Caballeronia sp. TF1N1: one gene and its partner. The protein of the gene in region 2 interacts with the protein of the main gene of each other region in a pairwise test. Links are inferred from orthologs where the notes say so. Each region holds a gene or a part of one and is shown on either strand. Other genes may lie near its edges.

Region 1 (2,920 bases), 650 kb from region 2 along the record:
TCGCCAATCTACAGCCGCTTGCCCAACACGCCGCTGCCCCCGCAAGAGACGCTCACGCCCGAGCAGCAGATGGCGCGCTATAACGCCATCGACAAACAGGCGCTGAACGAATCGCAGAAGGCTGCGAGCATAGGCAACGACGCCAAGATGATGTCCAATTACTACACGCCCCCCGTCACGGTCTACGGCGGCTATTCCAGCGGCGGCTGGGGTGGCGGTCCTTACTGGGGCTCGGGTATAGGCATCGGCACCGGCTATTCCTGGTAACGGCGAATCCCGCGCAAACCAGGCGCACATGAAAAATGGCGCGGTCGAAATATCGACTGCGCCATTTTTTATTTTGCCGAGAAAAACGAAAAGCCGCTCAGTTAGCCGCGCCCTGCTTCTTCTTCGCTTCGGCGGCCTTTTCCTTCTGCATTTTCTTGTCCGCGTCGCGCATTTCCTGCTTCGAGCGCGAAACCGGATTCGGCACCACGCGCAACGGCGCCGCCGAGACTTGCCCGCGCGTCGAACCGTTCATGCCGGGCACGTTCGCCGAGTTGACAGGCGCGTTGGAGTTCGGCGCGACGAATTGCACGAACACCTCGCTGTCCTTCACCATGCCCATCTCATAGCGCGCGCGCTCTTCGACAGCCGCGGTGCCGCTTTGCAGATCCTGCACTTCACCCTGAACGCGCTCGTTGCGCAGCTTCAGATTCGTGTTCTTGTCGCTTTGCTGCGCGAGCTGCTGCTGCAATTCATGCACGCGAAGCCAGCCGCCGTGTCCCCACCACAACGGGTATTGGATCAGCGCCAGTAACAAGACCAGAACGACAGTTACGAGCCGCATTCGAGTAGCCGAAATAAGCGCCGCCCGGCAACCTCTATTGACGTCGAGGCCGTGGGCGGCGGGCTGAAAATAAGACTAACGTTCTTATCGACTAAAGCGGCAAAAGCTTTAGCGGAGGTTATAGAACGCCGACTTGCCGGGGTAGCTTGCGATATCGCCGAGGTCTTCCTCGATACGCAGCAACTGGTTGTACTTCGAGATGCGATCGCTGCGCGACAGCGAACCGGTCTTGATCTGGCCGGCGTTCAGACCGACGGCGATATCCGCGATGGTCGAATCTTCCGTCTCGCCCGAACGGTGCGAGATGACCGCCGTGTACGACGCGCGCTTCGCCATTTCGATCGCCGCGAAGGTTTCGGTGAGCGTGCCGATCTGGTTGATCTTGATGAGGATCGAGTTGGCGATACCCTTGTCGATGCCTTCCTTCAGGATGCGCGTGTTGGTGACGAAGAGGTCGTCGCCGACGAGCTGAATCTTCTTGCCGAGGCGATCGGTCAGCGTCTTCCAGCCGTCCCAGTCGCTTTCGTGCATGCCGTCTTCAATGGAGACGATCGGGAACTTGTCGGCGAGCGTCGCCAGATAGTCCGAAAATTCGCCGGACGACAGTTGCAGACCTTCGCCGGCCAACTGGTACTTGCCGTCGTGGTAGAACTCACTTGCCGCGCAATCGAGCGCGAGCAGCACGTCTTCACCGGCGCGATACCCCGCTTTTTCGATAGCCTGCAGGACGGTCGAGAGACACTCGTCGTTGCTGCCGAAGTTCGGCGCAAAGCCGCCTTCGTCGCCCACTGCCGTGCTCATGCCGCGATCGGCCAGAATCTTCTTCAACGCGTGGAACACTTCGGCGCCGCAACGCAGGGCTTCGCGAAAGGTCGGCTGGCTTACCGGCACGATCATGAATTCCTGGATGTCCAGGCTGTTGTTCGCGTGCGCGCCGCCGTTGACGATGTTCATCATCGGCACCGGCAGTTGCATGGCGCCCGAGCCGCCGAAGTAGCGATACAGCGGCAGTCCCGCTTCCTCGGCTGCGGCCTTCGCAACCGCCATGGAAACGGCGAGCATTGCGTTCGCGCCGAGTCGCGACTTGTTTTCGGTGCCGTCGAGTTCGAGCAGCGTCTTGTCGAGGAATGCCTGCTCCGAGGCGTCGAGACCCATGATGGCTTCGGAGATCTCGGTGTTGATGTGTTCGACTGCCTTCAGGACGCCCTTGCCGCCATAGCGGCCGGCTTCGCCGTCGCGTAGTTCGATGGCTTCGCGCGAGCCCGTCGATGCACCCGACGGCACCGCTGCGCGGCCCATCGTGCCCGACTCGAGCAATACGTCGCATTCGACGGTCGGATTGCCTCGCGAATCGAGAATCTCGCGGCCGATGATATCTACGATAGCACTCATGGTTTCCTCAAATTGACGATGAATTCTGTCAGTCACAGCGATGCTTCGCGCGTCCAGGTTCGCGCGCGACGGCTTCGCTTGAGACACCTTCCACGGCCATCAGGTTCATTCCGTGGCGCTTGCCCGCGTGTTACCGCGCGAGCCTGGCGCCAGCGACGATCGAACCGTCTGGCACTGTCGAAATCGATGGTCCGCACATGAAACCGGCTGCATGCGTTTTGCTGCGGCCGCGGCGCGTTTGACAAGCCCTCGTGCCGCCAGGCCTTGCACGCCCATCTCCTCTTATGTTGTCACTCCGCGTGACTATTTTTAAGACACGGACGCCGTGAAGGCGACGCCCGCTTTCCTGCCTGAAGCGATTTGACGATCAGCTGAAGTCGTTTTCGAGAAACGGACCGCTCTTGACCGCGCGATCCAGCGCGACGAGCGTTTCGAGCAACGCTTCCATGCGATGCAGCGGCACCGCGTTCGGGCCGTCCGACTTCGCGCACGCGGGATCGGGATGCGTCTCCATGAAAAGCCCGGACACGCCCACGGCCACCGCCGCGCGCGCCAACACCGGCACGAACTCACGCTGGCCGCCCGAACTCGTGCCTTGCCCGCCCGGCAACTGCACCGAATGAGTTGCGTCGAACACGATAGGCGCGTTGGTCTCGCGCATGATGGCGAGCGAGCGCATATCGGACACGAGGTTGTTAT
Region 2 (3,034 bases):
GATAAAGCGACAGGGGCGTTTCGAGATCGGCGAGCGCTTCTGCGATGAGCGGAATGCGGTTATAGCCTTCGTTCGCCAGCGATTGGAATTCGAGTTCGGTCATCTTGCGATCCTTTGCGTGCCGCGCATTCTTTTGATTGAGCGCGGCATCGGGACAAGCGGGGCACTGCGATCGGCCGGTTTTCCATGCTGTCGAACGGTGCGCGACGACACGCGTTTTCGCGGGCGTTTCTCGCAAGGAGAGACGTCTTGAAGAACGACGCGGTTATCGTGCGTTGCGCCGGAATTGGTTCCGAAGCAAGCGGTGCGACAAGTCAGAGGAAACGGCGCGGGAATGCGCAGCGAAACAAAAAACGGATGCTGAAGCGTGCTCGAACATGATGGCTTCAGCGTACCTCAGGCGAGGTTAGCGCGACCAGCGACGCCAGGGCCAGGCTCCCCGGTCGATGCTGCTCAGACTCCGTTTTCTGTTGAGAAACATGAGATGGACTATTCAGTCAGTGTGGTATTGGGCGGCGCCAGCGTAGTGGAAATGGCCATTGCGGCGGCGCGCAGCGTGGAAACTATACCATCGGATTTCACCGATTGCACATCTTTCCCGTGGTTGTAGCCGTAGGGGACGGTGAGCGTCGCCATGCCCGCGGCGCGGCCCGCGAGAGCGTCGTTTTCGGAGTCGCCGACCGCCACGGTTTCGCGCGGCAGCACGTCGAGCCGCTCGCACGCGGTGAGCATGGGAAGCGGATCGGGCTTCTTCTGCGCGACCGAATCGCCGCCGAGAATGACCTTGAAATACTCGGCAATGCCGAAGTGCGCCAGCAACTCCACGGCGAACCGATGCGGCTTGTTGGTCACGCACGCGAGCGCGATGCCGAGCTCGCGCATGGCTTCCAGACCTTCCTTCACTTCGGGAAAGAGCGCCGAGTACTGGCCGTTGATCTTCGCGTATTCGCTTTGATAGATAGCGAGGGCGTCGTCGAATTGCGCGGCGGCCTCGGTGCGCGGCAGGCGCACGGCGAGCACGCTGCGGATCAGATTCTCCGAGCCCTTGCCGACGTAACCCACGACTTCATCGCGCGCGACCGGCTGCTGTTCCAGACCGATGCGCACGAGCATGCCGTTGATCGCGGCGACGAAGTCGTCGGCGGTATCGACCATGGTGCCGTCGAGATCGATGATGGCCGCGCGGATCGGTCGCGCGGGTCGTATCGAAAAGGTGGTGAGTTCGCTCACTGCGCGTTCCCCACTTTGGCAAGTTCGGCGCGCATGGCGTCGATTACTTGCTTGTAGTCGTGCTTGCCGAAGATGGCCGAGCCCGCGACGAAGCTGTCCGCGCCCGCGGCCGCGATCTCGCCGATGTTCTCCACCTTCACGCCGCCATCCACTTCGAGATGAATATCGCGGCCCGTTCGCTCGCGGTAAGCGTCGATACGCGTGCGCGCCTCGCGAATCTTGTTCAACGCTTCAGGAATGAACGACTGTCCGCCAAAGCCGGGGTTCACCGACATGATGAGCACGAGATCGACCTTGTCCATCACGTGATCCAGATAAATGAGCGGCGTGGCCGGATTGAACACGAGGCCCGCCTTGCAGCCGTGATCGCGAATGAGCGACAAGGTCCGGTCGATATGATCCGAACCTTCCGGATGGAAACTGATCTGATTAGCTCCGGCTTTTGCAAAGTCCGGCACGATACGGTCGACCGGGCGCACCATCAAATGCACGTCGATGGGCACGTCCACATGCGGGCGAAGCGCCTCGCACACCACCGGGCCGATCGTCAGGTTCGGCACATAATGGTTGTCCATCACGTCGAAGTGAACCCAGTCGGCGCCGGCCGCGACGACGTTACGGACTTCTTCGCCAAGGCGCGAGAAGTCGGCAGACAGGATGCTAGGAGCGATATGGAATTGCTTCATGGACGTGTGGAGTGAGTTGGCCCGCGTCCGGCGAAAGCATTGCCGGATTAAGGCTCGATGTCTGGAACACCGATTCTAACCCGCGTTTTTTCAGCACGTTACCCGGCTGAACGGCCTAATACGTGCTACTCAGAATGAAATGCCGCGAGTTTTGGATTTGACTCGAGCACGCAATTCGTATTGCGAGTGTGAATTGCATAAAGCAGAATGCTTGACCAGTGGAAGCAAAGCGATGAAACAATGAGGCACCTGCGCGCTAAATGGCGGCGCAGCGACGAATAGAATTGGAACAACGATGAGCCAGTACGAATTCAGCGTCGCGGTCGAGACGCGCTACCTGCCGGACCAGTCAGATCCCGACAACCGTCAATACGCGTTCGCCTACACGTTGACGATCCGTAACACGGGTCAGGTCACCGCTCAACTGATCTCCCGTCATTGGATCATCACCGATAGCGACGATCACGTGCAGGAAGTAAAAGGGCTCGGCGTGGTCGGGCATCAGCCGCTTCTGCCGCCGGGCGAGCGCTTCGAATATACGAGCTGGGCCGTCATCGCGACGCCCGTGGGCACGATGCGCGGCTCCTATTTCTGCGTGGCGGAAGATGGCGAGCGCTTCGAAGCGCCGGTCGCGGAGTTCGCGCTGCACATGCCGCGCACCCTGCATTGAACGCGGAGTTTTAGTGGCAATCAGCGGCGCTTCGCAGCGTCGTTTTGGCGGTTCTGGTGTTTCTTCTTGCCTGAATTCGTCCACACGACGATAAAAATCAGCAAGCCGAGCGCAACCAGCGCCTCGAGCCCGAAAACCAGCATTGGATATTCGTCGAACAGATCAGACATGGCGGTTCCCATCAAGAACGAGCATTGTATGCGTTTCACGCGGTCAGCCGCGCGCGTGGCGGCGCTGGCCGCATCGATTGCAACCGCGGTCCTCGTCGCCTCGTGCGGAGGCGGCTCTTATACCAAGCCAGGCGCGAATGCACCGACTGGCGCGCCGATCATCACGGGACAGCGCGCGGCTTCGCGTCTTTCGCCGGTGAGCTGGCAGCAAGTGCCGGGCTGGCAGGACGATTCACTCATCGGCGCGACGGCCGCGCTGCGTCAGAATTGCAGCCGTC

The links.
Region 1: the proteins of rpe (region 2) and eno interact in binary tests that used the Escherichia coli proteins (3 or more experiments, as listed by UniProt). The link is inferred for Caballeronia sp. TF1N1 from one-to-one orthologs.

Annotation. Positions count from the first base shown.
Region 1 is NZ_CP084626.1:1,889,577-1,892,496, forward strand. The notes cover bases 80-2,920. They hold eno (phosphopyruvate hydratase), read right to left. Parts: upstream 2,222-2,920; coding sequence 938-2,221; downstream 80-937. Other genes in these bases: LDZ28_RS08765 (hypothetical protein), read left to right, coding at 80-267; ftsB (cell division protein FtsB), read right to left, coding at 365-829; kdsA (3-deoxy-8-phosphooctulonate synthase), read right to left, coding at 2,589-2,920. Also shown: more of LDZ28_RS08765, read left to right, coding at 1-79. UniProt on the Escherichia coli protein: Catalyzes the reversible conversion of 2-phosphoglycerate (2-PG) into phosphoenolpyruvate (PEP). It is essential for the degradation of carbohydrates via glycolysis.
Region 2 is NZ_CP084626.1:2,540,940-2,543,973, reverse strand. The notes cover bases 72-3,026. They hold rpe (ribulose-phosphate 3-epimerase), read right to left. Parts: upstream 1,917-3,026; coding sequence 1,227-1,916; downstream 72-1,226. Other genes in these bases: LDZ28_RS11805 (murein transglycosylase A), read left to right, coding at 2,677-3,026; apaG (Co2+/Mg2+ efflux protein ApaG), read left to right, coding at 2,212-2,586; LDZ28_RS11820 (phosphoglycolate phosphatase), read right to left, coding at 490-1,230; trpE (anthranilate synthase component I), read right to left, coding at 72-103. Also shown: more of trpE, read right to left, coding at 1-71; more of LDZ28_RS11805, read left to right, coding at 3,027-3,034. UniProt on the Escherichia coli protein: Catalyzes the reversible epimerization of D-ribulose 5-phosphate to D-xylulose 5-phosphate.